4 regions of the Pseudoduganella sp. HUAS MS19 genome follow, and region 1 is predicted to be linked to each of the others. Evidence: predicted binding sites of a transcription regulator. Region 1 holds the regulator's gene; each other region holds the start of a gene.
The links. The regulator sigma-54, encoded in region 1, starts transcription at its own class of promoters, with help from an activator protein. The targets are predictions, from matches to a motif close to TGGCANGNAANCTGCTTT.
Positions count from the first base shown of each region.

Region 2: a site for sigma-54 is predicted at 4,788-4,805, ahead of ACWBU6_RS12410 (PEP-CTERM sorting domain-containing protein). Genes of this name have one in related genera too.
Region 3: a site for sigma-54 is predicted at 3,294-3,311, ahead of ACWBU6_RS15815 (EDSAP-1 family PEP-CTERM protein). Genes of this name have one in related genera too.
Region 4: a site for sigma-54 is predicted at 1,498-1,515, ahead of ACWBU6_RS25680 (CmpA/NrtA family ABC transporter substrate-binding protein). Genes of this name have one in related genera too.

Region 1 is NZ_CM132133.1:951,550-959,220, forward strand. Features, by position in the region: gene ACWBU6_RS04425 (cation:proton antiporter domain-containing protein) at 1-688, opposite strand, end outside; gene ACWBU6_RS04430 (KpsF/GutQ family sugar-phosphate isomerase) at 771-1,769, shown strand; gene ACWBU6_RS04435 (KdsC family phosphatase) at 1,769-2,305, shown strand; gene lptC (LPS export ABC transporter periplasmic protein LptC) at 2,317-2,916, shown strand; gene lptA (lipopolysaccharide transport periplasmic protein LptA) at 2,930-3,532, shown strand; gene lptB (LPS export ABC transporter ATP-binding protein) at 3,535-4,290, shown strand; gene ACWBU6_RS04455 (RNA polymerase factor sigma-54) at 4,300-5,796, shown strand; gene hpf (ribosome hibernation-promoting factor, HPF/YfiA family) at 5,864-6,223, shown strand; gene ACWBU6_RS04465 (enoyl-CoA hydratase/isomerase family protein) at 6,299-7,384, shown strand; gene ACWBU6_RS04470 (Lrp/AsnC family transcriptional regulator) at 7,381-7,671, shown strand, end outside.
Region 2 is NZ_CM132133.1:2,691,965-2,699,635, reverse strand. Features, by position in the region: gene ACWBU6_RS12435 (spermidine synthase) at 1-1,958, shown strand, start outside; gene ACWBU6_RS12430 (Dps family protein) at 1,994-2,464, shown strand; gene ACWBU6_RS12425 (NAD-dependent dehydratase) at 2,468-3,100, opposite strand; gene ACWBU6_RS12420 (hypothetical protein) at 3,113-3,289, opposite strand; gene ACWBU6_RS12415 (SOS response-associated peptidase) at 3,407-4,102, shown strand; gene ACWBU6_RS12410 (PEP-CTERM sorting domain-containing protein) at 4,168-4,740, opposite strand; gene ACWBU6_RS12405 (DUF7305 domain-containing protein) at 5,080-5,955, shown strand; tRNA gene ACWBU6_RS12400 (tRNA-Arg) at 6,100-6,176, opposite strand; tRNA gene ACWBU6_RS12395 (tRNA-Pro) at 6,255-6,331, opposite strand; gene glmM (phosphoglucosamine mutase) at 6,386-7,671, opposite strand, start outside.
Region 3 is NZ_CM132133.1:3,468,060-3,475,730, forward strand. Features, by position in the region: gene ACWBU6_RS15805 (XrtA-associated tyrosine autokinase) at 1-672, opposite strand, end outside; gene ACWBU6_RS15810 (XrtA system polysaccharide chain length determinant) at 684-2,207, opposite strand; gene ACWBU6_RS15815 (EDSAP-1 family PEP-CTERM protein) at 2,307-3,245, opposite strand; gene ACWBU6_RS15820 (N-acyl amino acid synthase FeeM domain-containing protein) at 3,417-4,130, shown strand; gene ACWBU6_RS15825 (FAD-binding oxidoreductase) at 4,132-5,742, shown strand; gene ACWBU6_RS15830 (hypothetical protein) at 5,727-6,611, opposite strand; gene prsT (XrtA/PEP-CTERM system TPR-repeat protein PrsT) at 6,708-7,671, opposite strand, start outside.
Region 4 is NZ_CM132133.1:5,604,482-5,612,152, reverse strand. Features, by position in the region: gene ACWBU6_RS25690 (LysR family transcriptional regulator) at 1-538, shown strand, start outside; gene ACWBU6_RS25685 (LysR family transcriptional regulator) at 520-1,428, shown strand; gene ACWBU6_RS25680 (CmpA/NrtA family ABC transporter substrate-binding protein) at 1,546-2,766, shown strand; gene ntrB (nitrate ABC transporter permease) at 2,778-3,674, shown strand; gene ACWBU6_RS25670 (ABC transporter ATP-binding protein) at 3,676-4,470, shown strand; gene ACWBU6_RS25665 (hypothetical protein) at 4,542-4,709, shown strand; gene tsaD (tRNA (adenosine(37)-N6)-threonylcarbamoyltransferase complex transferase subunit TsaD) at 4,710-5,744, opposite strand; gene ACWBU6_RS25655 (GntR family transcriptional regulator) at 5,832-6,461, shown strand; gene ACWBU6_RS25650 (OsmC family protein) at 6,458-6,913, shown strand; gene ACWBU6_RS25645 (3-deoxy-7-phosphoheptulonate synthase) at 6,963-7,671, opposite strand, start outside.

The sequences.
Region 1 (7,671 bases):
GCAGGTTGAGCATGAACAGTTCCTGCGAGCGGCGCAGCACGACGATGGTGAACCACTTGCGCATCACTTTCTGGCCGACAACGAGCAGCAACAGCAGTACCACGGCCGCCTTGAGGCCGGCCAGGCCCAGGGTCTTGGGCAGGTCGGCCGGGTTCTGCGCCAGGGCCGGGATCAGGATCAGCAGCGGCACCACCGCCAGGTCCTGGAACAGCAGGATGCCGATGATCTTGCGCCCGTGCTCGCTTTCCAGCTCCAGCCGTTCCGTCAGCAGTTTGACCACGATGGCGGTGGACGACATGGCCAGCGCGCCGCCCAGCGCGAACGAGGCCTGCCAGCCCAGCTGGATCGAGGGCGGCAGCAGGAAGTGGATGAGCCAGCCGAACAGCATGGTGACGCCAATGGTCAGCCCCACCTGCGCCATGCCCAGCCCGAACACGATCGAGCGCATGGCCATCAGCTTGGGCAGGGAGAATTCCAGGCCGATGGAAAACATCAGGAACACGACCCCGAATTCCCCCAGCAACTCGGTCGCGTGGCTTTGTTCGGCCAGCCCCATGGCATGCGGGCCGAGCAGGATGCCGACGGCCAGGTAACCCAGCATCGGCGGCAGGTGCATCATACGGAAGGCTACTACGCCGAGGACGGCGCTGCCGAGGAGGAGAAGGGTCAGTTCGAGGGGGGAGAACATCCGTTGTTTGTTTTGTCTGGCAAGTTTTTTGCTTATCTAATTCGGCTATACTTCGGGCATGAGTGTAACCCATGAAAAATCAATGCTGAAATCTTTTGATGCCAAGACCGCAACGCGTGCCCTGGAACTGGCGCGCGCGGCCCTGCAAGTCGAAACGGATGCCCTGGCAGCGCTGAATGCGCGCCTGGCCAACGACGAGACGGTGGGCCAGGCCGTGTCCTTGTTGCTTCAATGCAAAGGCCGCGTTGTCGTCTCCGGCATCGGCAAGTCCGGCCATATCGGCAAGAAGATTGCCGCCACCCTGGCCTCCACCGGCACCCCGGCCCTGTTCGTGCACCCGGCCGAAGCGGCGCACGGCGACCTGGGCATGGTGACCCCGGAAGATGTGGTGATTGCCATTTCGTATTCCGGCGAAGCGGCCGAGCTGATGGCCATCCTGCCGGTGGTCAAGCGCATGGGCGGCCACGTGATCGCCATGACCGGCAAGCCGCAATCGAGCCTGGCCAGGCTGGCCGACGTGCACCTGGACGTGTCGGTGGCGAAGGAAGCGTGCCCGATGAACCTGGCGCCGACCGCCTCCACCACCGTCACGCTGGCGCTGGGCGACGCGGTCGCGGTCGCGCTGCTGGAGCTGCGCGGCTTCAAGGAAGAAGATTTCGCCCGCTCCCACCCTGGCGGCGCCCTCGGCCGCCGCCTGCTGACACACGTGCGCGACGTGATGCGCAAGGATGGCGCCATCCCTGCCGTGGGGCCGGAAACGCGCCTGCCGGACGCCCTGCTGGAAATTACCCAGAAGGGCATGGGCATGACGGCCATCGTCGATGCCGCCAACAAGCCGGTCGGCGTGTTCACCGACGGCGACCTGCGCCGCATGATCGAGAATGTGCAGGACTTCAACAAGGTCGTCATCAAGGATGTGATGCACCTGAACCCGCGCACCGTCGGCCCCGACCAGCTGGCGGTGGATGCGGTGGCGGTCATGGAAGAATTCCGCATCAACCAGATGCTGGTGGTGGACCCGGACGGCACGCTGGTCGGCGCGCTGCACATCCACGACCTGACGCGCGCCAAGGTGATCTGATGATGCTGAACCGTGAAGAGCTGGTCGCCCGCGCCGCCAAGGTGCGCCTGTTCATCTTTGACGTGGACGGCGTGCTGACGGACGGCAGCCTGAGCTATGGCCCCGAGGGCGAAATGATCAAGACCTTCAATGTGCACGACGGCCTGGGCATCAAGCTGCTGCAGGAAGCCGGCATCAAGACCGCGATCATCAGCGCGCGGCGCACGCCGATCGTGCTGGCGCGTGCCCGCGACCTGGGCATCGAGTACGTGCACCAGGGCGGCCACGACAAGCTGACCCCGTTCAAGGCCTTGCTGGCCGAGCTCGGGCTGGCCGAAGAGCAGGTCGCCTTTATCGGCGACGACGTGGTGGACTTGCCGCTGCTGAGCCGCGTGGGCTTTGCCGTCAGCGTGCCGAACGGCCGCAAGGAGGCGCATGAGCGCTCCCATTACATCACCGAGGCCGCAGGCGGCCGCGGCGCCGTGCGCGAAGCCTGTGAATTCGTCCTGCACGCAACGGGCAGCTATGAGCGCGTCATGGCCCAGTTCCTGGCGTAAGGGAGCCGGCAATGCGTAACCAGAGGACCGCCCACCGCTTCCGCCTTTCCATCGGCATGATCGTCGTGCTGCTGGCGGCGCTCGGCAGCTTTTACCTGCTCGAACTGCTGAACCGGGCCGATGAACAGATGCAGGCCGACCTGCGCATGAACGAGCCGGACTACATCATCGACAACTTCTCCTTCGTGCGCATGACGCGGGAAGGCAAACCGAGCTATATTATTGCCGGCAACCGGCTGACCCACCGCCCGATCGACGATTCATCCGAGATCGACCAGCCGCGCGTGCGCAGCCTGTCCGCCGACAAGCCGCCGATGGAAATCGTGGCGGACACGGCGCGGGTGGACGACGTCAACAGCCGCGTCACCCTGAGCGGCCATGTCACGATCGACCGCGCCGCGGCGCCGGACTCGCAACTGCTGCACCTGGAATCGGACAAGCTGGTGATCTTCCCGGACGAAGACCGCATGGAAACCGACCGCCCGGTGAAGCTGCGGCTAGGCAATACGACCGCTTCGGCCAACAGCATGCGCGCCAATAACGCGACGCGCGAAATGCACCTTGCCGGCAATGGCACGCTGCAGATTCCGCCCAAGGCCGCGGACCAATAACTGAGGAATGACTATGAAACGACTACTCTTGTCGGCAGCCTTGCTGCTGGGAGTCGCGGCTCCGGCGCTGGCCGAGAAAGCCGACTCCTACAAGCCGACCAACATCAGCTACGGCTCGATGGACATTGACGATGTCAAGCAGATCACCGTGCTGCAGGGAGGCGTCAGGCTGACCCGCGGCACGCTGACCATGACGGCCGAGCGCGCCTTCGTCAAGCTGACGCCGGAAGGCTACCAGCAGGTAACCCTGTTCGGCGACGGCAAGAAAGCCACCTTCCGCCAGAAGCGCGACGGCGCCGGCGATCAGTGGGTGGAAGGCGACGCCGAGCGTATCGAATATGAGGAACAGGTTGAGCTGGTGAAAATGTTCAACAAAGCCACCATCCGCCGCCTGGAAGGCGGCAAGCAGAACGATGAAGTGCAGGGCGAGTTCATCTCCTACGACAGCCGCAAGGAATTCTTCAGCGTGCGCAATACCGCAAGCGGCGAGAGCAAGCCGGGCGGCGGCCGCGGCACCATGGTGATCCAGCCGGCCCGCACCGAACCGCCTGCGGCCCAGCCAACCACGCCTGCGGCCCAGCCAACCACGCCTGCCGCCACCACGGAGAAGAAGTAAGCATGCAAGCAAATACCTGCGCCAGCACGCTGGTCGTGCGCGGCCTCCAGAAAACCTATGGCAAACGCCAGGTGGTGCACGACGTTTCGCTGCAAGTCGACTGCGGCGAAGTGGTCGGCCTGCTGGGCCCTAACGGCGCCGGCAAGACCACTTCCTTCTACATGATCGTCGGCCTGGTGGCCTCCGATGCGGGCACCATCGATATCGGCGGCGCCGACGTATCGAGCCTGCCGATCCACAAGCGCGCCGCGCTGGGCCTGTCCTACCTGCCGCAGGAAGCTTCGGTGTTCCGCAAGCTGACCGTGGAGGAAAATATCCGCGCGGTGCTGGAACTGCAGAGGGTCGACGGCAAGCCGCTGGCCAAGGCCGAGATCAACCAGCGCCTGGAAGCGCTGCTGGCCGACTTGCAAATCGAGAAGCTGCGCGAGAATCCGGCCCTGTCGCTGTCCGGTGGCGAGCGCCGCCGCGTGGAAATTGCACGCGCCCTGGCCACCAATCCGCGTTTCGTGCTGCTGGACGAACCGTTCGCCGGCGTGGACCCGATCGCCGTGATCGAAATCCAACGTATTGTGCGTTTCCTGAAGGAGCGCAATATCGGTGTCCTGATCACCGACCATAATGTGCGTGAGACCCTCGGCATCTGCGACCGCGCCTACATCATCAACCAGGGCGCCGTGCTGGCTTCGGGCCGCCCGGACGACATCATTGCCAACGAATCCGTACGCCGTGTCTACCTCGGCGAACACTTCCGCATGTAAGCGAAGGCCATGAAACAAACACTGCAACTGCGAACCTCGCAACACCTGGCGCTGACGCCGCAGCTGCAACAATCCATCCGCCTGTTGCAGCTGTCCACGCTGGAACTGCACCAGGAGTTGGAACAGCTGCTTGGCGACAATCCCATGCTGGAGCGCCTTGACGATCCGCTCGACCACTCGGTGCGCCTGCTGGCCGATGGCGCCATCAGCCAGGGCAACGGCAATGGCTCGGAAGGCCCCGCCGCGCCCACACCTGATGGCGCGCCAGGCGAGGGCGGCGACGCCCCCGCCGCTGCCGATGGCGAAGGCTATGAAGGCGGCGACAGCGAAAGCGCCGGCAACGGCAGCGACGACACCGACTGGAGCGCCAGCTCCGGCAGCAAATCCGCCGACGACGAAGACAGCCGCCCGCAACTGGAAGCTTCCGGCTGCACGCTGCGCGAACACCTGCTGGAGCAGATGCGCGTCACCGTGCAGGAGCCGCGCGACCGCGCGCTGATGGAGCTGATCATCGATGCGCTGGACGATAACGGCTACCTGGAGGAGCCGCTGGAAGAAATCCACGAGCGCCTGCCGCCCGAGCTGGAGATCGAGCTGGACGACCTGCGTTGCAGCCTGGTGCTGCTGCAAAGTTTCGACCCGCCCGGCGTTGCCGCGCGCAATGCCGCCGAATGCCTGGCGCTGCAGATCAAGCGCATGCCGGGCGTGCCGCTGGTGACGCGCCGCATGGCGCTGACCATCGTCGAAAAGCACCTGACCTGGTTTGCCCAGCGCGAATTCACCAAGCTGAAGAAAGCCCTCGACTGCGACGACGAAGACTTGCGCGAAGCGCAGTGCGTGATCCGCCAGTGCAACCCGCATCCGGGCGCCGAATTTGCGTCAGGCGAGTCAGACTATGTGGTGCCGGACGTGATCGTGAAGAAGGGCCGCGGCGGCTGGCTGGTCACGCTGAATAACGACGTGGTGCCGCGCCTGCGCGTGAACGCGCTGTACGCCAACCTGCTCAAGCAAGGCAAGAGCGAGTCGCAGATGAATGGCCAGCTGCAGGAAGCCAAGTGGCTGATCAAGAATATGCGCCAGCGTTTCGACACGATCCTACGCGTGGCGGAGGCGATAGTAGAACGACAAAAGAACTTTTTCAGTCATGGCGCGGTGGCCATGAGACCCCTTGTGTTGCGTGAAATTGCTGATACACTGGGACTACACGAGAGCACTATTTCTCGCGTAACAACTCAAAAATACATGCTCACCCCACATGGCATGTTTGAGTTGAAATATTTCTTTGGTAGCCACGTCGCGACCGAAGCTGGGGGTGAAGCTTCCTCGACTGCGATACGGGCACTGATCGTGCAATTGACAGGAGCAGAAGACCCGAAAAATCCTTTATCCGACAGTAAGATTGCGGACATGCTGGGAGAACAAGGCATGGTGATTGCGCGACGGACTGTTGCCAAATATCGAGAAGCGTTGAAAATCCCTCCGGTAAGCCTCCGCAAATCTTTGTAGTGCATGGGTTCCTCTGTGCGTTTCGGCGCGCACGAACTCGAGAGCGACATCATCTTTAGGAGTGTGTATGAATCTCACCATCAGTGGACATCATGTCGAAGTGACCCCGGCCATTCGCGAATACGTGCAGAACAAGCTGGAACGAGTCAAGCGCCATTTCGATCAAGTAATCGATATTGCTGTCATCCTGACTGTAGATAACCTCACCGAGAAAGAGAAACGCCAGAAAGCCGAAATCAACCTGCGCATGTCTGGCAAAACCGTGTACGTCGAAAGCCTGTCGCAAGACCTCTACGCCGCCATCGACACCCTGATTGACAAACTGGATCGCCAGGTCATGAAATACAAAGACCGTGTGCAGAACCACAATCATGCGGCCATCAAGCATTTCCCGGATACGTACGAAGCACCACCCACCGCCATGTAAAGGACTGGCCGTGTAGCACACCAAAGGGCGCAATTGGCGCCCTTTTTTGCGGCCAGGGTGCGTTAAAATATTTGCATGAGCGAACACGTCCAAACCCACATCTCCAACGGCACCGGCTTCATCACGCTGGACCGGCCCAAAGCCCTCAATTCACTGTCCCTCGACATGGTGCGCGCGATGACGCAAGCGCTGCTGGCGTGGCGCGACGATGCGTCCGTGGCGGCGGTTGTCGTGCGCAGCAGCAGTGAACGCGCGCTGTGTGCCGGCGGCGATATCCGTTTTTTCCATGACGTCGGCCGCGCCAATACACAAGGCGGCAGCGCCCTGCTGGAAGACTTCTTCACCGAAGAATATGCGCTTAACCATTTGATCCATTTCTACCCCAAGCCTTATGTGGCGCTGATGGATGGCGTGGTGATGGGCGGCGGCATGGGGATCGCACAGGGTGGGCCTGACTGCGGCGTGCGCATCGTCACCGGCCGTACCAAGATGGCGATGCCGGAAGTGAATATCGGCCTGTTCCCTGACGTGGGCGGCAGCCATTTCCTGTCGCATGCGCCGGGGCGGCTCGGCATGTGGCTCGGGCTGACCGGCTTGACGGTCGGCGCGGCCGACGCGCTCTACCTGGACCTGGCAGACTACTTCGTGCCGGAAACGGAACTGGCCGGTCTGGCAGCGCTGTTCGAGTCCACTCCCGGCGAGTCGCTGCGCGATGCGATTGCCGTCTTTGCCGGCCCGCACAATGCGTTCGCCGGCGACAGCGAACTGGAGGCGCAGCGCGCCCTGATCGACAAGCATTTCTCCGCCGGTTCGGTGCCGGCCATCATGGATTCGCTGCGCGGCGACAGCACGCCTTTCGCGCAGAAGTCGCTCAAGGCGATGGAATTACGCTCGCCCTTGATGATGAGCGTGACCCACGAACTGCTGAAGCGCGGCGCCGCGCTGGGCGTGTCGGATTGCCTGCGCATGGAGCGCAACCTGGTGCGCCGCAACTTCGAACACGGCGAAATTTTCGAAGGCGTGCGTGCGCTGGTGATCGACAAGGACAACCAGCCGAAGTGGAATCCCGCGACCCTGGCCGAAGTCACGCCCGCAATGGTGGAGCGGTTCTTCGAACCATGCTGGCCGGCCTGGGCGCATCCACTGCGGCACCTCGCATGAGGGAGTTGGACCGGATCGACCGCAGCATCCTCAATATCCTGCAAGAGGATGCCAGCACGCCCCTGCGCGAGATCGCAGAGCGCGTGCATTCATCGGTCGCGACCTGCCAGCGCCGCATCGAAAGACTGCGTGCCGATGGCGTGCTGGTGAAGGCGGTGGCGCTGGTCGACCGTGCGCTGGCCGGGCGGCCGCTGACAGTGTTCGTCTCGGTCGAACTGGAGAAGCAGAATACCGACATCTTGAAGCAGTTCGAACACCGCATGCGCTCCGAGCCGGAGGTGATGTCG
Region 2 (7,671 bases), 1.7 Mb from region 1:
AGCCCATCATTGGGAAAATGGTGCTGCCCTGGTTCGGTGGCTCCGCGGCTGCGTGGACGGTTTGCATGCTGTTCTTCCAGGTCACCCTCCTGCTGGGCTACCTGTACTCCCACCTCACCAGCCGCTACCTGGCGCCGCGCCGCCAGGCATGGCTGCATGCCGGCCTGCTGCTCATCGCAGTACTGGCACTGCCCATCCTCCCCAGCGATAGCTGGAAGCCGGCACCAGGCGACGACCCGGCGCTCCTGCTGCTCGGCTTGCTTGCCGCAACCATTGGCCTGCCGTACTTCCTGCTCTCAACAACGGGGCCGCTGGTCCAGCACTGGTTTGCCCAGGAACGTCCCGGCAGCGTGCCTTACCGCCTGTTTGCCCTGTCCAACTTCGCTTCCCTGCTTGGCTTGCTGAGCTATCCGCTGCTGTTCGAGCCACGCTTTGCCGTCAAAGAAATGTCCACCTTCTGGTCAGCGGGCTTTGGCCTGTTTGCCCTGTTTTGCGGCGCCCTCGCCTTGAGTGGCCGCAACCGCAATGCTGCGCCCCATACCTTGCGCGAAGATGCGATGGCAGGCAAGCCGACCTTGCACGACAGCCTGTTGTGGTGTGGCCTCGCCGCCGTACCAACGGTGGTGCTGATGGCGGCCACCAGCCACCTGACTGCCAACATCGCGCCGGTGCCCATGCTTTGGGTACTGCCGCTGGTGATTTATCTGCTGACTTTCATTCTCTGCTTCGAAAGTGCGCGCTGGTACAAGCGCTGGCTCTTCCTGCCACTGATGGCCCTGCTGACGCCGCTGCTGGTTGCCTGCAGCACCTTCCCCAGCCTGATGCCGCGCGGAATCATATGGCCCACCCTGCTCTTCAGCGCCTGCATCTTCACCTACTGCATGGCATGCCACGGCGAGTTGGCGCGCCTCAAGCCGCAAGCTACCCACCTGACCGCCTACTACCTGATGATTGCAACTGGCGGGGCGATTGGCGGCCTGTTCACCGGCTTGCTGGCACCGCGCATGTTCAATGACGACTACGAACTGATCCTTTCCTGTATCGCCGCCGTCTGCATCGTCGGTGTCGCATGCCACCACCGCCCATCGGCGCCGATGCAGCGCGGAGCACGCATCAAGGCTGCGGTGTTCTTCACCACCCTGGTCGGCGTCTTGTGGGCCGCCAATGCGATCTGGCCAACGACACCGTCGATCAAGGCCCGCAATTTCTATGGGACAGTCAAGATCAAGGATACGGAACCCGGCGCCGGCCAGGTGCGCCAGCTCACCCATGGCACTATCGTGCACGGCCGCCAGTTTCTCGAACCGCAAAAGCGGCGCTGGCCAACCACCTATTACGGCAGCAACAGCGGTGCCGGCATTGCCATTGCCGCCAGCCGCAATGGTTCGGCACAGCATGTCGGCGTCATCGGCCTGGGCGCCGGTACCATGGCGGCTTATTGCCGGCCCGGCGACATCTACCGCTTCTACGAAATCAATCCACTGGTGCTCGATTTCGCGGACCATTATTTCACCTTCCTGCGCGATTGCCCTGCCAGGAAGGAAATCGCTCTTGGCGATGCACGCCTGGTGCTGAATGCCGAAGCGCCGCAACAGTTCGACGTGCTGGCGGTAGATGCCTTCTCTGGCGACTCGGTGCCGGTGCACCTGCTGACCACGGAGGCCTTCAACATCTATTTCCGCCACCTGAAGCCGGATGGCGTGCTGGCGATCCACATCTCCAACCGCTACCTGGACATGGCGCCAGTGGTCAGGCGAGCCGCGGACAGCTTCCGCCGTACCGCTTTCCTGTCGCAGAACGCCTCCGATCCGCAGCGCGGCACGACTGCGGCCACCTGGGTCCTGATAGGCCAGCGCGAGCGCCTGGTGCCCTATGCAGGATTGCAGGAATTGCCCTCAGCGCCGGATGTGCGCCCCTGGACGGACGATTACAGCAGCCTGTTAGGAATCATGAAATAATCGTCAAGCAATTAACCGATCGAAAGGAATACGCAATGAAGATTGATATTGGCCTGTCCGACGACAGCCGCGCACGCATTGCCGATGGCCTGTCCCGCCTGCTGGCCGACAGCTACTCGCTTTACCTGATGACCCACAACTTCCACTGGAACGTGAAGGGTCCCATGTTCAATTCCCTGCACCAGATGTTCATGACACAATACACCGAGCAGTGGACCGCGCTGGACCTGATTGCAGAACGCATCCGCGCACTGGGCTACCCCGCTCCGGGCACGTATGCCGAGTTCGGCAAGCTGAGCACCGTCAAGGAAGTGTCCGGCGTACCAAAGGCGATGGACATGGTGCGCCACCTCGTCACAGCGCAGGAAGCGACCGCACGCACTGCCCGTTCCCTGCTGCCGGTAGTGGACGAAGCGAACGACCAGCCGACCGCCGACCTGCTGACCCAGCGCCTCGACGTGCACGAAAAAACCGCGTGGATGCTGCGCAGCCTGCTGGAAGAATAGGCCTCAGGCCATCCTGTCCGAAGTAATGATGTGCTCCCCCGGCTGAGGGTGCATTGCAGCGTCAAACATGGCGCGCGCAATGTGCCCGGCCGGATTGATGCGCCATGCGCGCGGCAGCACCGGCGCCAGCGCCGACAGGATCGGCACCAGGATTTTTTCGCCCAGACGGAATTCGTCACGTAGGCCGCCAATCAAGCCAGGCCGCGCAATCACCAGCGATTCGAATCCCAGCGAGCGTACCCCATGCTCCACCTCGCCCTTCACCCGGTTATAGAAAACGCTCGATCCGGCGTCAGCGCCCAGTGCTGAATTCAGCACGAATGCAGGCGTGCCATGCTGGCGCGCCAGCCGCGCCACGGCCATCGGATAACTATAGTCCACCTTGCGGAAGGCCTCCTGCGAGCCCGCCACCTTGATGGTCGTACCCAAGGTGCAGATCACAGCATCGGCCTGCCACCAGGGTTCCAGCGCCGGCAAGCGGTCAAAGTCAACGATCGGCGCCACCAGCTTAGGGTGCGGCTCCAGCCTCCGGCGCACAGGCGCAATGACTTGCGCCACCTCCGGCGAGGCCAGCGCCAGCTTCAATACCACGCGGCCGACAAGGCCGGTCGCTCCCACCAGGAGTAGATTTTTCATGCAGGAATGATATCAGTCCGCATTCCTGATTGCATTGGCCCGCCGCCGCAATTCCCTTGCCGTGGCAAATGGCCGGTCCTCCTCCAGGCACGGCTCTCCCTTGAGTTCCTCGCGAAACGTCCAGTGCAAATGACTCGCCCGTACCACCAGCCTGCGCAGGCGCTTGATCTCCCACAGCACGGCCAGCATGTCGTCATTCTGGTTTCGCAGCCAGATTTCACGTAGCTGAGCGGCAGTTAGCGGCTTTCGTGTAACTGTATGCATATACAGTAGTTTAGCAAGCACAATCGGGTTAGCATAGCCCCCATGTGTACCAATTACCGCCCCACTTCGCGCGACCTGCTGCAGGAAATGATGGACATTGACCTGTCCAACATCGCCGGCATGGAATGGCCCGACGAGACCTGGAAGGACTACGACGCCCCCATCATCCGCCTTGGCCTCGACGGCCAGCCCGAATGCGTCGTTGCCTCCTTCGGTTTTGTGCCGCGCCGCCATGCGCCAGCGGCAATGCCATCGCTCACCACCATGAATGCCCGCAGCGAAACCATCGGCCAACTACGTTCCTACAGCAAATACTGGCGCGCAAGCCAGCTTTGCCTGGTTCCGATGACAGGATTTTACGAACCGAATTACGAGTCAGGCAAAGCCGTGCGCTGGCAGATCAGCATGGCAGATAGACGCCCCTTCGCCGTGGCCGGCATGTGGCGCAGTTGGGAAGAAGCAGACGGCGGCATCAGGCATTCATTCACCCAGCTAACCATCAACGCCGACGAACACCCCTTGCTGAAGCGTTTCCACAAACCCGACGACGAAAAGCGCACCTTGGTTGTGGTACCACCGGAAGCCTATCGCGACTGGCTGTCCTGCCGCGATCCCGAGTTTGCCCGCGCCTTTCTTAACCCTTATCCCCACGACCTGATGCAGGCATGGGCAGACCCACGCCCACCGGCCAGGAAAAAAGCGTCCGAACCGCAGCAGCAATCACTGCTGGATCTGTAGCTTCAATTGAAAAGGGCCGCGCCCTGCGCAATGCAGAACCCGGCCCTTGGCAAGAATGCCAGCAATCAGGCTTTGCGACGGCGCGCTACTGCCAGGCCAGCAAGGCCCAGTCCAAGCAGCATTAAGGAAGCAGGCTCAGGAACCTTGGCCGAATCGACGGTGAAGGTCGCATTCGTCACATGCAACTGCCAGCCCGGATAACCGATTGGCGACGCGAACATCTGCAACTTGACGATAGGGTTCAAGGTCCAGTCAATCGAGTCCAGCTTGAGGTTGAGGTTTTTCAGCGCGTTGCCATCTTTCGCGATGTCAAAAGCCTGGGTCGTCCAGCTATGCAAGCCGCCTGCAACGTGCACGTTGAACAAATTGACACCGTCCGAGAACAGGCCGATCAGAACATGGTTGCCCGCCGGATCCTGGCCGCCCCAGCCCTGGTCTTTAATGTTCATCGAGCTGGTCAGTCCGAAGATCTCATTGGTGCCGTGTGCCAGCGTGATGCTGGACATCTGTTGCACCTTCCAGCCTCCGTTGGAATCCATCGACACCGGGGTCGTGGTTTGGATCACATTCGCGGAAGCGCCAGCCATCAGGGAAATCGACAGGGCGGTAGCCAGGGACAGTTTCTTCAGCAGTTTCATTTTCACTTTCTTAATTAAATTTACGTGAGGACATCACAAATTATTTTTAAGCAATTCTCATGCCAATATGGAAATTTTGTTTGAAAACAATGATCTGCTGAGGACGTGGGATATTCCGGGCGGGCACATGTAAAAAATTTCGACACCATACGTCTTAAGTGGGGTTGCAACAAAGTCAATCTTTATTAGTTTTTTAATGTCGATAAACTTTACATCCAGCACCCGTTGCGGATGCACGGGGCCGTTACATTCTTTATTAATCAAAGATTTATAACTACATGGCCTAGAACTTGCTTATGGAAATCCTTAATTGCCAGTAGCAAATTTTAGATATCATTTATGAACTTCAAGCTCCTCGCCGCCGCCCTCCTTGCATCCCCGACCTTTGCCAATGCCACACCATTTACTCTTCTCGCAGGTGGCAACATCAATCTGGAACAAGGCAGCAACGTCGTTGGTAACGTTGGCGCTAAAGGCAACATTCACGCTAAATATGAGTCGCAGGTAAGCGGCAACCTGGCTGCTGGCGGCAACATCACTCTTGAGCAGAAATCCCAGGTCAAAGGAAATGCGACTGCCGGCAACATGGTTGAGGTGAAATACCAGGCCAATGTGACCGGCAACGTTGCCGTCAAGACGAATTCACCGTCGCTGAATGCCTTGCCGCCCGCCACCGATTTCAAGGCTGGCAGCAATGCGTATGGCCTTAAATCTGGCGCTACTGGAGAAATGGCGACAGGTCAGTACGGCAAGGTCAATCTCGAGTACGGCTCGACCCTGAAGCTGAGCGCAGGCTCGTACTACTTTGACTCGCTGACAGTCGGCGCCGAGAGCAGATTCATCTTCGACCTATCCGGCGGCGCGATTAACCTATTTATCGACGGCAACGTCAACATTGACTCGAAGTTCGATTTCGAAATGCTGAACGGCAGCGCCAACGATATCTACACAGAAACCAAGGGCAACTGGACACAGGGTGCATGGGGCGAATGGTTCGGCACCTTGTTCGCTTCCGGCGCGGACAGCACTTTGCACTTCAACCAGGACTCAAAACTGGGCGGCACGTTCATCGTGCGAAAGAACATCCAATTAAACCTGGGCAGCAGCGTGACCGCAATGCCGGAGGAAACTGCAGAAGTTCCAGCGCCAGGCAGCCTGCTACTGCTGGCAATTGGCCTGGTGTCGTTGGCACTGTTCCGTCGTCGCTATGGCTGAACTTATCAAAGCAAGTCCAAGTGGCCACTGCGTCATCCTTTGACAAGGGGCCACCTGGAAACTCTGCTGTGGCCGCGCACGGCCGACCCGAAAGCTTCAGATACAAAAAAAGGACCAAGAAGCATCTTAAGTCCTTGAAGTAATTGGCCTGCCCTGCAGGAATCGAACCTGCGACCCTCGGCTTAGAAGGCCGATGCTCTATCCAACTGAGCTAAGGGCAGAGTCGCGGGCGATGCAATGATAAGCCATGCCGCAAATGAAAAGCGGGTTGTCCAAAGACAACCCGCTCGAGAATTTCCTGGTCGGAGTACAAGGATTCGAACCTTGGACCCCCTGCTCCCAAAGCAGGTGCGCTACCGGGCTGCGCTACACTCCGATGAACGAATAATACCCCGGCGAGGCATTATCCGTCAATGTCACGCGGGCAACTTTATGCTGCCAGCGCCGTTTCGACTTTATCGGCGATGCGGCGCGCCATGCTCTGGGCTTTGTCGGCGTCACGCGCTTCGACCATGACGCGGATCAGCGGCTCGGTACCGGAAGCGCGGATCAGCACGCGGCCGGTGTCGCCCAGTTCGGCTTCCACCTTCTCTTTTTCCGCGACCATGGCGGCATTTTTCTGCCAGTCGAAACCGGCTGGCACGCGCACGTTGATCAGGGTTTGCGGGAACAGCGTGACTTCGCCGGCGATCTCAGCGAGGGTCTTGCCGCTGCGCTTGAGCGCGGACAGTACCTGCAGCGCGGAAATGATGCCGTCGCCGGTGCTGTGCTTGTCCAGCGCCAACAGGTGGCCACTGCCCTCGCCGCCCAGGATCCAGCCTTTTTCCTGCATCACTTCCAGCACGTAGCGGTCGCCCACCTTGGCGCGGGCGAAGCCGATGCCCTTCTGTTTCAGCGCCACCTCGACCGCCATATTGGTCATCAAGGTTCCGACGGCGCCGGCCACACCGCCATTGGCTACGCGGTCCATCACCATCACATACAGCAGCTCGTCGCCGTTATACAGGCGGCCGGTCGCGTCGCACATGATCAGGCGGTCTGCGTCACCGTCCAGCGCGATGCCGAGGTCGGCCTTGTGCTCGAGCACGGCGGCAGCCATGGCTTTCGGCGCGGTGGCGCCAACGCCGTCGTTGATGTTCAGGCCGTCCGGCTTGTTGCCGATGGCGACTACTTCCGCGCCCAGTTCATGGAATACATGCGGAGCAATGTTGTAGGCGGCGCCATGGGCGCAATCGACTACGACTTTCAGGCCGCGCAGGTCCAGCTCATACGGGAAGGTGCTCTTGCAGAATTCGATGTAGCGGCCCTGGGCGTCGTCCAGGCGGCGGGCGCGGCCCAGCTTTTCCGGCGATACGCAGTCCATCGGCTGGTCCAGCATCGCTTCAATGTCGAGCTCGACCGCGTCGGGCAGCTTGGTGCCCTGGTCGGAGAAGAACTTGATGCCATTGTCCTGGAACGGGTTGTGCGATGCGGAGATCACTACGCCGGCCTGCAGGCGCAGCGCGCGCGTCAGGTAGGCGATGGCCGGGGTCGGCATCGGACCGGCCAGCTTGACGTCCACGCCGGCTGCCGAGAAGCCCGCTTCCAGCGCGGCTTCCAGCATGTAGCCGGAAATACGGGTGTCCTTGCCGATCAGGACGGCTGGGCGGGAAGTACCCGTCGCGGCGGTCTTGGCCAGCACCTTGCCTGCGGCATAGCCGAGGCGCATGACGAAGT
Region 3 (7,671 bases), 2.5 Mb from region 1:
GGCCGCCTGCACCGCGGACTGGGTGGTGGTCTCGGCCTCGACCACCATGACCACCTGGCCCATCTGCGACACCAGCACACTCGCTTCTGTGGTCAAGAGCAAGGGCGGCGAGTCGAACACGATGATACGGTCGGGATAGCGGCTGGCGAGTTCTTCCAGCAGGCGGCTCATGTTGTGGCTGGCGAGCAGCTCGGTCGCATGGCGGCTGGCCGGTCCCGCGGGCAACAGCGTCAGGGAAGGCACGTTGGTGCGCATGATAACGTCGGAAAGCTCGACGCTGCCATCGAGCAGCACATTCATCAGGCCGCGCTCGGCCTGCAATCCCAGCACTTTGAGCACCGAAGGGCGCGCCACATCGGCATCGACCAGCAGCGCGCGCGCGTCCTTTTCCATCGAAATGCTCATGGCCAGGTTGACCGCGCAGTAAGTCTTGCCCTCGCCCGGCAGGGCGCTGGTCACGACGATCAGGTTGCCATGCGGGATGGCGCCGGCGCCACTGGCGCGCGCATCGTTGAGCAGATGGCGCTTGACGATGCGGAAGTCTTCGGCAACGGGGGTGCGTCCGCTTTCATGTGTGACCATGCCCCGCTGGCGCATCCGGACCAGGTTGATGTCGGCATAGCCTAGCTCGGCGGGCGGCGCAACTTCCAGCAAACTGGGGGGCAATTGCATGGAACCTCCACTTATTGGTAAAGCAGGGTAAAGGCCATCACACCGCTATAGCCCAGCAGCAGGCAGGCGCTGCCTGCGCCGAAGCCGAAGCGGTCGCGCAGATGCCGGCGCCTTTCGTCCTCGGTCCAGTTCATGCCGATGGTGCCGAGGACCCGCAAGCCGGTTGCGGCGCGCAGTTCTGCAGGACTCAGAAAAGTTGGGCGCAATTCCGACAGGCCCAGGGCCGCCGCGGCGCCGCCGAGCAGGCCGGCGGCCAGGACGGCGCTGTAATATAGGGCGCGGTTGGGTCCGGTGGGGCGCTGCGGCATGGTAGGAGGGTCGATGATCTTGAAGCTCATCATCTCGGTGGTGGTTGTCAATTCCCCCGACAGCTTGGCAGCCTCGCGGCGGGCAATCAGCTTCTCGTAATTGTCCTTGTTGACCTGGTAGTCGCGAGTGAGCTGGCCGAGCTGGGACTCCAGTTCCGGAACGGCATTGCGCTGCTGCTGCAATTGCGATTGCCGCTCCCGCATGGTTTCGACGCGCGCCCGCAGCGCAGCGACACGCGCTTCCGATTCGGCCAGGGCGACCTTCATCTGCTGGAACAGGGGATTGTACTGCCGGGCCGTATCGGCCGGGTCCGCGTGTTTCTCGCGTTCCTGCTGTCGCTTTTCTTCGAGCTGGGCAATGAGGCGCAGGGCAGCCGCCACATCGGGATGCTGGTCGGTGTACTGCATGCGCAAGGTGTCGAGATTCTTGTTCAACGCGCTGATCCGGGCGTCGAGTTCGCTTACTTCGCCGGGCGTAGCGATGGCGGCAAGCAAGGGCTCGTCGCCGCCGAACTGGGCCTCGATCGCCTTGCGCGCCTGCTCCGCTTCGGCCAGTTCGAGCTGTGCGCTGGCCAGCGACTCGGTGGCTGTCAGCAGCTTGCCGCCGTAGTCCTGCCCTTCGCGTGGCAGGAGATAGTTGTGTTTCAGGCGGAATTCCTTGACCGAGTTTTCCGCCGCGAGCAGGCGCTCTTCGTAATTCCTGATCTGCTCGTCGATAAACTGTACGGCCTTCTCCGAGTCGCCTTTTTTTCCTTTGAAGCTGCCTTCGACGAAGATGGACAGCAGTGCCTGCACCACATCGCGCACCTGGCGCGGGTCGGAATGGGTGTAGTTGATGGTGTAGATATCGTAGGTGCCGGTGCCGTTGATGCGGATCCGTTTCAGCATTTCGTCGACCATCGCGTCGTGCTCGCGCGCCGACACGGTGCGCACATCGAGATCGACCATGCGCAGCACCCGTTCGATATTTGGACGGCTGAGCAGGGTGCGGCTCATGATGGCCACCTGCTGTTCCACGTTGGGCATGCTGGTCATGCCGACCATCAGCGGTTTGAGGATGCTCTGGGTGTCGACGAACACCCGCGCTGTGCTCTGGTACTCGTCGGGCAGGGAATAGACCTTGGCCCAGCCCACCAGCACAATCAGCCAGGTGATGCTGATTCCCGCCCAGCGATGTTTCCACATGCCTTTCAGGCTGGACAGCAATTGGCTGAAGAGATGCTCCATGCTGCGCTCCTGGTGGTGCCTTGGTCCTTTGGATTATATGGGCGGGTTTGCGGCCCCGCTGGCGAACCCGCCCGAACTTTGAGGCCTGTCAAGAAGCGGTCAGGATTTGCGGCGGCGCAGCGCCAGCGACATTGCCAGCATGCCGGCGGCCAGCACCGCCAGCGAATCCGGTTCCGGCAGTTCCTGTTGCAGGGCGTTGGCCAGCGTGTTGTGCTGGATCGTGATCTGGTAGCTGTTGCCAGCCGTCAGCAGAGGTGAGACGGCCGAGAACGGCGAACCAACGGGCGTCGCAAAGGTGTAAGTCAGGATGCCTGGCGCGCCGTCGGTACGGCTGCGTACGCTGTCTTCATTCAGTTCCGACGGGGCGTACTCGAAGATTCTTGCAGAGGTAGTGAGGTCGACGATATTGATCGACCAGGACAGGCGCGCATTGGCGTTGGCGTTGGGTCCCGAACCCATCGAGACAAAGGCCTGGGTAAAAGCGTCGGCACTGAATTCCACGGTCATGGTGTCCGACGCGCCGAGGGTGAACCTGAAGGTGGTCGAGGTTCCGACATCGGAATTGCCCGAGGCAATCGCATTCAGGGCGGTCGAGGCGTCGGCGCGCGTGCGCGCGTGGGCGCCGGCCGGGTTGCCGTTAATCGTGATCGAGGCGCCGGTCAAGTCCTGGTCGGCATAGCCAAAGGTACCTGGGACAGGCGGGGGGTAGGGGAAGGGCGTGAAATTGTTCGGGGGCAGGGCCGGGCACGGCGCCCCGACACATTGCTGGGCAACATTTGGCGTACCGGTCAGGATGGGGATGGAAGACGCCCCGTTGGCGAAGACACCGTTCAGCGAGGCCGTTGCGTGGGCATCATTGGTCCCCTGCAGGATGGTGAAGTCGGCCGTGCTGTAGGCGGTACTGTCCGAATGCAGCAAGCGGAAATTGTTGATGTCGAGGATGGCCGAAGCGAACGTGGAGGCCTGGGCCGGTAGGCTGGCAATTCCGGCCGCCACCAAGGCAGCAGTTGCCAGTAGGGACTTGCAGAAGGTAGTCATAGCGAGGATCTCCGATTGGTTTGCGGCGGGTTTGCCGGCATGTGGGTACGAGCAGCATCCGTGCCATGCATCGGCGCCCCGCTGGCCCAGGACCGTGAAAAGAAATCCGACGCGTGCGGAACCTAGCGCCAGGCCGAGCGTCCAAGCCCTATTCCGATAGGAGGACGCACCGTGGACGAAGACACCATTGTTTCCCTGTTGATTGACGAGGCCGCCGGCGGCGAGCAGGCGCTGCACGGGATCGACCAGCAACTGTTCCATATCCGGCTGGCCAATTCGGCCGGCAAGCGCGAGGCGGCCAGCGTGCTGCTGCAAAAGATGTATGGATGGCGCGGCTATGAAGTGGACCCGAACGCACCCCACGAACCGAACCGCATCACGCTGGCAGCAGACAGCCAGGGGGAAACGGTGGCAACCATGTCCTTATGCCTGGATGATCCCGCCATTGGCCTGCCTGCCGATGAAAACTTTGGCGACATTCTGGCTACCCTGCGGGCGCAGGGACGGCGCCTGTGCGAGCCGGCACGGCTGGCGATTGACCGCAATGTCAATATGCGCGTGTTCGCCGCCTTGATCCACATCTCCTATGTGTATGCCCACAACCTGCATGGCAGCACCGACTATGTCATCGAGGTCAATCCGCGCCATGTGCGCTTCTACAAGCGTATGCTGGGCTTCCAGGACGCCGCAGCGGAGCGGCATTGCAGCCGTGTCGGCGCGCCGGCCGTCCTGCTGCGGCTGGACCTGACGCATATGGCGCGGCAGATCGCGCTATATGGCGGGCGCATGGAATCGGTCCCCGACGAGCGTTCCTTCTATCCCTTTTTCTTCTCGCCACAGGATGAGGCGGGTATCACGGTGCGCCTGCGCGAAGGGAGGGACTGAGATGAGCTCCCTGGAACCAGCGCTGCAAGCCTGGCGCCTGCTGCTTGGCCCCGCCCGTGTCCTTACCGCGCCGGCCGATCTCGGCCCCTATGCGGCGAGCACTGCGGCCAGCCCGGTTATCCCGCTGGCGGTACTGCGCCCCTTATCGCACGGGGAGGTGGTGGCGGTGGTGCGCAGCGCCGCCGATTTTGGCATTGCCCTGTATCCCTTAAGTACCGGGCACAACTGGGGCTATGGCGATGCCAATCCAAGCGGCGAAGGCCAGGTCATCGTTGACCTGGGCGGCATGGACCGCATCCTCGAGATCGACCGCGAACTGGCTTATGCCGTGATCGAACCGGGCGTCACGCAGGCCCGGCTTGCTGCCCGCCTGGCAGAGCTGCAATTGCCCTTGTGGATGGATTGTACCGGCGCGGGACCGGATACCAGCCTGATCGGAAACATCCTGGAGCGCGGCTTCGGCCACAGCCCTTACGGCAACCGGATGCTGCACATGGCCGGCATGCGCATCGTGCTGGCCAGCGGCGACACCCTCGAAACCGGCTTTGGCCACTTTGCCCACGCCACGGCGGCCCACCTCTACCCGTATGGTGTCGGGCCATGGCTCGATGGCCTGTTCACGCAAGCGAACTTCGGCATCGTTACCAGCCTCGGCCTGTGGCTGATGCCGCAAACCGAGGCGCTGAGCCACCTGGTGGCGAGCGTGCCTGGCTTCGACGGCATCGCTGCCGTGGTCGATGCGCTGCGCCCGCTGCGCATGGATGGCACCTTGCGCAGCGTGGTGCATATCGGGAACGACCTGCGTGTGTTATCGGGTGGCATGGTCTTCCCGGCTGCGCAGGTGCCGCAAGGGCCGCCAGTGCCGCCGCCCTTGCGCGCCCGCCTGTGCCGGCAAGCGGGAATTGGCGCCTGGACCGTGTCAGCCGCGCTTTACGGCCGGCCGGCCCAGGTGGCGGATGCGCGGCGCAGCCTGCGCCGCGCGATCGGCACGCTGGCCCGGCTGCGTTTTATCGATGAGCGGACACTGGCCGTGGGGAGCATGGCAGCGCGGCTGATGGGAGGGGGCAAGCGCGGCGCACGCCTATCGGCGCAAGTGGACCTTGGGCGTTCCTTGCTGAACATGAATCGGGGCATCCCGGACGGGCGCTTCCTGGCGGGCGCCTACTGGCGCCGCCGGGGCGGCTTGCCGCCCGGCTTTCCGCTTGGCGCCAATCCGGCGCGCGACGGCTGCGGCATGATGTGGTTGGCGCCGGTGCTGCCGATGCGCGGCATCGACTTGCTGCGGGTGCACGCGCTGGTGGAGCCGGTCTTTGCCAGTCATGGCTTTGACCTGTTCGAAACCTTCAGCATGATTAACGAGCGAGCGCTGGGCGGCGTGCTGACCATCTGCTTTGACCAGCAGGATGCCGCCGACGCCGCTCGTGCCAGGCAGTGCTATGAAATGTCGTTTGCGCGGTTGATGGGAGCGGGCTATATTCCCTACCGCGTAGGCCCGCAATCGATGCGGGCGCTGGATAACGGGCACGATACCTACTGGAGCACGGTGGCCCGCATCAAGGCTGCACTCGATCCGCAACAGATCATCGCCCCGGGACGCTACCAGCCGCGCTGACGGCGCCGCCGCACCAGCAACAGCAGGGCCCCGCCCAGCGGCAGCAGGGCAATGCCGGGCGGCTGGGCCAGCGCGACCTGGGCGATCACCGGGTCCGACAGGCGTGCGCTCCAGCCGTTCTGGCCAATGGCAGTCAGGGCCAGGATGCTGGTCATGGTGTTGGTACCATAGAAGTCGGCCCCGGCCTGCTGCATGCCGTTGCTGAAGTAGCGGCAGGCCGGACCGCCCGCGCAGCGCGCCAGGTAGCTGCCAAAACCGGAAGAGGGCGAGGTGACGCCGCTCAGTTGCTGCACTAGCGTGACCGGCGTTCCGCCCGGGGCGCCAGGCGCCAGGCCGGGCACGAACTCCCAGCGCATCAACAGGGCGCCATCGGTGATGCCGCCCAACTGATTGAAGCCCTGGCGCTGCGAGGCGCGGAGCCCGCCAATGCCGAAGCCGGGATTGGTGCCGCCGCTTTGCTTGTCGAGATAGAAGTCGAGGTGGATCTTGCCGTCGCAGCCGAAGGCGGCATGCGTACACCCGGTCCCGAACACCTGGTTCGCTGACGAGCCCGCCACGGGAAGCACTGTGGCATCGGCCGCGCCATACATCATGAAGGAAATGCTCTGATTGTCCTGTCCGCTGCGCCAAAGCTGCCGGGCAGGGTTGCCAAGCTCGTGGATGCTGGTCATATAGCCGGCGCCGAAGCTGGCTTCGCGTATTCCTGCACCGCCGGCATCGCTGCTGCGCGCCAGGTAGCCGCTGAACTTGATCTCGACGGCGCCCGGCGTATGCAGTACGAACGGGGCGAGCGGTGCGGCAGCGGCCGGTCCGGCGCCCGCCAGGGCCGACAGACAGGCGATACCGCAGTAGAAGGCACTCTTGAACATGGTGGACTCCCGGTAGTGGATAAGGCCCACGTTGCAAGGAGCGCGCCAGCACCGGCGCCGGGGCGGGCTGGCCATTGCGTAAAGGGCGCCGACACCCTATAGCTTGGCCAGCAGGCCCTCGACCTCGGCGCGCTGGGCCAGACCCTGGACCGCAAGCAACAGTTCGCACTGGCTGCGCGCGCCGCGCTTGTCGCCGCTGCGGAACAGCGCGTGCGCGTAATGCAGGCGGATGTCGGCTGCTGTCGGAGCGGTTTCCAATGCCTTCTTCAACAAGGGCAGGGCACGCGCAGGTTTACCATTTTCCGCCAGGATCCAGGCCAAGGTATCGGCCACTGCCGGGTTGCCTGGGGCGAGGCGGTAGGCGCGCTCGGCCAGCGGCAGCGCATTGGCATCCCTGGTCTGGAGCAGCGCCCAGGCCAGGTCGTTCAGGGCCAGTACATTGTCGGGATCGCGCTGCAGGATGGTTTCATACTCGCGCCGTGCCGCGCCAAACCGGGACTGCTGCAGTAAATGGCTGGCGTAATACAACCTCGTTGGCTGGTCGGCAGGAGTCTTGCCGAGCCAGTCTTGCATGCGCTCTTCTGCGGCCGTCCCTTTGCCGGCGGCATGCAGGGCGCGGTGCAGGGCGATCAGCAGCGGACCGCTGCGCTGCAGCTCATAAGCACGCTCGTAGAGGCCGACGGATTCGGCTGCCTTGCCTTGATGCAGCAGTGCATCGCCCTCGAGCTTGAAGCCGATGGCGGCGCCGGGTTGGCGCTGTTGCACCGTCCGCGCCAGCTTCCGGGCCTCCTCGGCCGCACCGTTGTCGAGCATGAGCGCGCTGGCAAGCACCAGGGCATCTTCCCTGGCCGGGGCGAGCGCAATGGCCTTGCGGGCAGCCTGCAAGGCAGGCGCGGTTTGCTTCAATGTCAGCGCGGTCCGGGCAATGCGCAGCTGGACATCCGATTCGGCAGGCCGCAGGTGCGCCAGTTTCTGCAGGCTGTCCAGGGCCAACGCGTGCTGGCCGGCCGCGGTGGCAGCCTGGGCCAGCAAGTCCAGGCTGGCCGGCTGGTTTGGGTCA
Region 4 (7,671 bases), 1.8 Mb from region 1:
GCATTTCGACATGCTGTTCGACGACCACTTCACCGACTTGATCGAGAAGAAGATCGACGTCGGCTTCCGTGCGGGGAATCCGCCGGAGCGCAACCTGGTTGCGCGCCAGCTCGGCAGGATCCCCCTGCATATTTGCGCCTCGCCCGGCTATATCGAACGCCACGGTGCGCCGCGCACGCTGGAAGACCTGCAGCGGCACCGCTGCACCGGTTTCCGCCAACCGAACACGGGCCGCGTCATTCCGTGGGAGTTGAAAGGGCAGGGCGGCACGGTCTACCAGGACGTGCCCTGCGTGGCGACCTTCAATACCGCGGAAGGCGAGGTGGAAGCGGTGCGCGCCGGCGTGGGCATCGGCCAGCTGGCGCTGTATATGGTGGAGCGCGACCTGGCGGAGGGCCGGCTGGTGCAGCTGCTGCCTGGCCAGGTTACGGCGAATGCGGCGGTTTACATGTACTATCCGCAGCGCAGCCGCATGCCGATACGTGTGCGGCACTTTATCGACTTCATGATGAAACGCAAATGGACCGCCTTTACCTGATGACCGTCTATGTGGCGGTGGCCGAGGAGCAGGGCTTCGCGGCAGGTGCGCGCCGCCTGGGCATGTCGCCGCCGGCCGTCACGCGCGCGGTCGCGGCGCTGGAAGAGCGGCTGGGCGTCAAGCTGCTGGACCGCACGACGCGCCATGTGCGCGTGACGGAAGCCGGCCAGCGCTACCTGGATGATGCGCGCCGCATCATTGCGGAAGTCGACGAGGCCGACGATGCGGTGGCCGGTATCAATGCCGCGCCCCGCGGCCACCTGGCCGTTACCGCCCCGGTGCTGTTCGGCCGCCTGTACGTCATGCCGGGCATTGTCGAATACCTGCAGCGCTATCCTGCGATGGATGTCTCCACTGTCTTCGTCGACCGCCTGACCAACCTGCTGGAGGAGGGAATCGACGTTGGCATCCGCATCGGCGAACTGCCCGATTCGACCATGCGCGCGATTCCGGTCGGGCAGGTGCGGCGCATGATCATTGCCTCACCTTCTTATATTGCGAAACATGGCGCGCCGGCCACGCCGCAAGAGCTGGCGCAGCACACCATCGTCGCCTCGTCCGGCTCCAGCGTGCCGCCGGATTGGCGTTTCCATCACGGCGGCAGCAGTCAGTCGCTCAGGGTCAAGCCGCGCCTGGGCGTGAATAATAATGACTCAGCCATTGAAGCGGTGCGAAGCGGCTTTGGCATCGCACGCCTGCTGTCCTACCAGGCGGCCGCCTTGCTCGAGGCGGGCGAACTGGTGGAGGTGCTGCAGGACTATGCCACACCGGCTGTGCCTGTCCATATCATTCACCGCGACAGCCGGCAGGGCTCGACCCGCATCCGCAGCTTCGTAGACCTGATGGCCGAGCGTTTGCGCACCGATCCGAGGCTGCACCCGGTGCGCTGACAGCGCCAGTTTGGTGCGGCGCACAAAGGCGGTGCTGGATTTCCACCCGCTTTCCCTCTGAAAGCGGGGTGGCACGGCGCTTGCAGTATCCCCATTATTTACTCACCGGGGATAGTGATGGATCGCACGTTCAGCCTTACCCGTCGCCGCCTGCTTGCTACGGGCGCTGCGACAGCGTTATCGAATTACGCCTGGGCCGCAGGCTCCGATAAGCCGGAAAAGGAAGAAGTCAGGGTCGGCTTCATTCCGCTCACCGATTGCGCATCGGTAGTGATGGCGTCCGTGCTGGGCTTCGATAAGAAGTACGGCATCAAGATCGTTTTGAGCAAGGAAGCGTCCTGGCCCGCCGTGCGCGACAAGCTGGTGAACGGCGAACTTGATGCAGCCCATGTGCTGTATGGACTGATATATGGCGTGCAGCTCGGCGCCGGCGGTCCGAAGAAGGACATGGCGGTGCTGATGAACCTGAATCACAATGGCCAGGCGATCACGCTGTCGAAGAAGCTTGCCGAGAAAGGCGCTGTCGATGGCGCCTCGCTGGCAAAGGTGATGCGCACGGAGCAGCGCGAATATACTTTTGCGCAGACCTTCCCCACCGGCACGCACGCGATGTGGCTGTACTACTGGCTTGCTTCGTACGGCATCAACCCGATGAAGGACGCAAAGATGATCACCGTGCCGCCGCCGCAGATGGTGGCGAATATGCGGATCGGGAACATGGATGGCTTCTGCGTCGGCGAGCCGTGGAATCATCGCGCCATTGTGGACGGCATCGGCATCACTGCGACAACCACGCAGGATATCTGGCGCGACCATCCTGAGAAGGTCCTGGGCACCAGCGCGGAGTGGGTGAAGAAGTATCCCAATACCGCGCGCGCGCTGGTCGCGGCGGTGCTGGAGGCCGGGCGCTGGATCGACGCGTCCCTGTCGAACAAGGTGAAAATGGCCGAAGCCATTGCCGACAAATCCTACGTCAACACGACCGTCGACGTGATCGGCCAGCGCATCTTGGGGCGCTATCAGAATGGCCTGGGCAAAACCTGGGACGATCCCAACTACATGAAGTTCTTCAATGACGGCGAGGTGAATTTCCCTTACCTGAGCGACGGCATGTGGTTCCTGACGCAGCAAAAGCGCTGGGGCCTGCTCAAAGCGGAGCCGGATTACCTGGCTGTCGCCACGCAGGTGAACCAGATCGAGGTCTATAAGGACGCGGCCAGCATGGCAAAGGTGAGCGTGCCGAAGTCGGCGCTGCGTAGCGTGAAGATGATCGACGGCGCGGTTTGGGATGGCAAGCATCCCAAGGCCTATGCCGATTCATTCAAAATCAAGGCGTAAGGGGCAGGCTTATGAGTACGGTCTACGAAACGATTGGCGGCGCCAGCGCGGTGCCGCCGGCGGACGAGGTGCGCGCACCTTCGCGCCGAGCGCGCTTGGCGGCGAAAGGAGTACGGCTGGCGCCGGAGGGTGGGCGGCTGCGGCCTGTTGTGCTGAAGATCCTGCCGCCGCTGCTCGGCCTGGCGCTGTTGGTGCTGGTGTGGCAGATACTGGCGGTGCGTAATGAAGGGTTCCCCACGCCGCTGGAAACCTGGCATGAGGCGCTCAAGCTGTTTGCCGATCCGTTCTACCGCAAAGGTCCGAACGACCAGGGCATAGGCTGGAACATCCTCGCGTCGCTGCGCCGCGTGGCGCTGGGCTTTGGCCTGGCGGCGCTGGTTGGTATCCCGCTTGGCTTCCTGATTGGCCGCTTCAGCTTCGTGTACGGCATGTTCAGCCCATTAATCAGCCTGCTGAAGCCCGTGTCGCCGCTGGCCTGGCTGCCGATTGGCCTTCTGCTGTTCAAGGCCGCCGATCCAGCCGCGATCTGGGCCATCTTCATTTGCTCGATCTGGCCGATGATCGTCAACACCGCCGTCGGCGTGCAGCGCGTGCCGCAGGATTACCTGAACGTGGCGCGCGTGCTGAACCTGTCGGAATGGAAGGTGGCGACGAAGATATTGCTGCCGTCCGTGCTGCCCTACATGCTGACCGGTGTGCGGCTTGCCATCGGTACTGCATGGCTGGTAATCGTCGCCGCCGAAATGCTGACCGGCGGCGTAGGCATTGGCTTCTGGGTGTGGGACGAGTGGAATAACCTGAATGTGCCGCACATCCTGATCGCCATTGGCGTGATCGGCGTGGTCGGTCTGCTGCTGGAGCTGGCGTTGATTGCGCTGGCCAAAGCCTTCAGCTACGAGGAGAAATGAGATGACGTCGAAATTCATCGATATCAGCCAGGTCCATGTCCACTTCGGCCAGTTCCATGCGCTGAACGACATCAACCTGACAGTGGAACAGGGCGAATTCATCACCCTGATCGGCCACTCAGGCTGCGGCAAATCCACGCTGCTCAACCTGATCGCTGGCCTGAACCTGCCAAGCAGCGGAGTCCTGGTGTGCAGCGGACGCGAAATCGCCGGGCCCGGGCCGGAGCGTGCCGTGGTGTTCCAGAACCATTCACTGCTGCCCTGGCTGACCTGTTTTGAAAACATCTACCTGGCGGTGGAGCGGGTATTCGGCGGCAAGGAGGTTCGTGCGCAACTGGAGGAACGCACCTGGCAGGCGCTGGAGCTGGTGGGACTGGCGGCAGCAGGCGGCAAGCGGCCCAATGAGATTTCGGGCGGCATGAAGCAGCGTGTCGGCATCGCCCGTGCACTGTCGATCGAGCCCAAGGTACTGCTGATGGACGAACCGTTCGGCGCCCTGGACGCGCTGACGCGCGCCCACCTGCAGGATGAGTTGATGCGCATTGTCGCCGCCACGGGCGCCACAGTGGTGATGGTGACGCATGATGTGGATGAGGCGGTGTTGCTGTCCGATCGTATTATCATGATGACAAATGGACCGGCGGCGACCATCGGCGGCATCGTCAAAGTGCGGCTGGAGCGTCCGCGCGACCGGCTGCTCCTGGCCCAGGATGGGCTATATCTTGACTACCGGACCAGCGTCCTGCAGTTCCTGCACCAGCGGCAAGGGCATCCGGCACAACGTTTTGCTGCATAGCAACGCACAAAAGTGTGGCAGCAGATCCACTCTGCTGCTACATTTGTGGTCTATACAAATGGAGACACCTGATGGGTACCGAAGTACAGCAGCACGAGGTTATTAAAGATGCAAAGCGGGAAGACAAGCCGAACCGTCACGAGATGGTGCGCCAGCAAATGAACCACACCGGCATGCGTACCGGTATCGCAGCCGGCCTGCTGGCCCTGGTAGGCCTGAGCGCCTGGCTGCTCGCCTGATCAAATGACCCGCAGTTCGTCCAGCGGCCAACGCGGACGAACGTTGAAGGAATAATCGCGCTGCGCCGCCTGCGGATTGATCTGCAAGCGCATGGCGCCGGCGAAGGCAATCATTGCGCCGTTATCGGTGCAGAATTCCAGTTCCGGATAGTAGACCTTGAAGTGCTTCCTCTTGGCTGCCGCATTCAGCGACGCGCGCAGCTGAGCGTTCGCGCCCACGCCACCAGCGATCACCAGGCGTTTCAAGCCGGTCTGCTTTAGCGCGGACAGGCACTTGGCTGTCAGCACATCCACGATCGCATCCACGAAACCGCGCGCGATATTCGCCTTGTCCTGTTCGCAGACATTGGCGGCGCCGCCGTTGTTGTTCACCACTGTCAGCACGGCTGTTTTCAGGCCCGAGAACGAGAACATCAAGTCCTTCGAGTGCAGCATGGGGCGCGGCAGCTTGCAGGCTTCCGGATCGCCGAACTCGGCCATGCGGGAAATTGCCGGGCCGCCGGGGTAGCCCAGGCCCAGCAGCTTGGCGGATTTGTCGAACGCTTCGCCGGCTGCATCATCCAGTGTTTCGCCCAGCAGCTCATATTGGCCGACGCCGTCCACTCGCATCAGTTGTGTATGGCCGCCCGAGACCAGCAGCGCCACGAAGGGGAATTCCGGCGGTTCGCTGGCCAGCAGGGGCGACAGCAGGTGGCCCTCCAGGTGGTGCACGCCCAGTACCGGCTTATCCAGCGCCATGCCCAGCGCGCAGGCGATGGCCGAACCCACCAGCAGGGCGCCGGCCAGGCCGGGGCCTTGCGTGTAGGCGATGGCATCGATCGCACTGGCAGGGAGCTTGGCTGTGCCCAGGGCTTGCTCCAGCAGCGGGATGGCGCGGCGGATATGGTCGCGCGAGGCCAGCTCCGGCACCACGCCGCCATATTCCTCGTGCATCGCGACCTGCGAGTGCAGGGCGTGCGAGAGCAGGCCGCGCTGCGTGTCATACAGGGCCAGGCCGGTTTCGTCACAGGAGGATTCAACGCCGAGAACGATCATTGGAATGCACAAAGGTTAAAGGGCAATCCGCCATTGTAATGGAAAGCCTGCTTGCGATGATTGGTATACGTGTATACAATTTGCTGCATGACGACACCACCACCCCGTGCGCAAGGCGGCCCGGCCATCCTGGCGGCCCTGCGCGCCGCCATCAGCAACGGCAAGCTGGCGCCCGGCGCCGTGCTGCGCCAGGCCGAACTGGCTGAACAATTCGGCACGAGCCGCATTCCCGTGCGCGAAGCCCTCAATTCCCTGCAAGCGGAAGGCCTGGTGCAAATCGAGCCGAATCGCGGCGCCTTCGTGACGACGCTGAGCGCCGAGGAACTGCATGAGCTGTTCGACCTGCGCGTGCTGCTCGAAACCGATGTGCTGCGGCGCGCGGTGCCCTTGCATACGGAACGCAGCCTGCGCCGGCTGGAGGCGATCCAGCATGAACTGGATGGCGAGACCGTGCCGCTGGAATGGCTGCGCCTCGACCGCGCCTTCCACGATGAACTGTATGCGCCGAGCGCGCGGCCGCGCAGCCTGCAGTTGGTGGGCAGCCTGCGGGCGTCGGTCGAGCGCTTTTACCTGGCGCGTCTGGGGCCGGACGCGCGCCGTCCGGAATGGAACGACGAGCACCAGCGCCTGATCGCGCTGGTGAGGGCGGGAGATGCGGAAGGGGCTTGCGCCATCCTGGCCGGGCACCTGCGCGAAACTGTAAGGAGCATGACATGAGTACTCATACTGCGGAAGTTGCCTGGCATCGGCACGATGCCAGGTTCACCGATAACCGTTACAGCAGGCTGCATAAGTGGACGTTTGATGGCGGCACCGTGGTGCCGGGATCGTCGTCGCCGCATGTGGTGCGGGTGCCGCTGTCCGATCCGTCCGCGGTGGATCCGGAGGAAGCTTATGTGGCCTCGCTATCGAGCTGCCATATGCTGTGGTTCCTGAGCCTTGCGGCGCGCGATGGCTATGTAGTCGACAGTTATGTCGATGCGGCGGAAGGGACGATGGAGGATGGCTGGATCAGCGTGGTGACGCTGAAGCCGGTGGTCGTGTTCTCGGGCGAGAAGGCGCCGACCGATGCCGAGCTGGAGCGGCTGCACCATGAGGCGCATGGGGAGTGCTTCCTGGCGCGGTCGGTCAAGACCGAGATTCGCGTCGAAGGCAGCTGGCGCTACTGAACCAGTCAGCCGGTGTCAGGCCCATCGGGTCTGACACCGCTTGACCGGTTTAGGGGCGCGCGCGCAGTTCGCGATCCGCTTCCTTCAACATGTGGACCGTGGTATCCCAATCGATACACGCATCGGTCACCGAGCAGCCGTATTTCAGCTCGGACAGGTTCGAAGGAATCTTCTGGTTCCCCGCCACGATATTCGACTCGATCATCACGCCAACGATCGACTGGTTGCCGTGCACGATCTGGTTGACCACATCGGTCATCACCAGCGGTTGCAGTTCCGGCTTCTTGTACGAGTTGGCATGCGAGCAGTCGATCACGATATTGGCTGGCAGCTTGGCCTTCTGCAGCGATTGTTCCGCGATCGCCACCGATACGGAATCATAGTTAGGCCGGCCGTCGCCCCCGCGCAGCACCACGTGGCCGTGCGGATTGCCCCGCGTGCGCACGACAGACACATTACCCTGGCTGTTAATGCCCAGGAAAGCATGCGGATTGGCCGCCGACAGGATGGCGTTGATCGCAATGCCGATGTCGCCGTCCGTGCCGTTCTTGAAGCCCACGGGAGTCGACAGCCCCGACGACATTTCGCGGTGGGTCTGCGATTCCGTGGTGCGGGCGCCGATGGCGGTCCAGGCGATCAAGTCGCCCAGGTATTGCGGCGAGATCGGGTCCAGCGCCTCGGTGGCGGTTGGCAGGCCCAGTTCGCACACGTCCAGCAGGAACTGGCGTGCCTTTTCCATGCCGACGTCGACGCGGAAC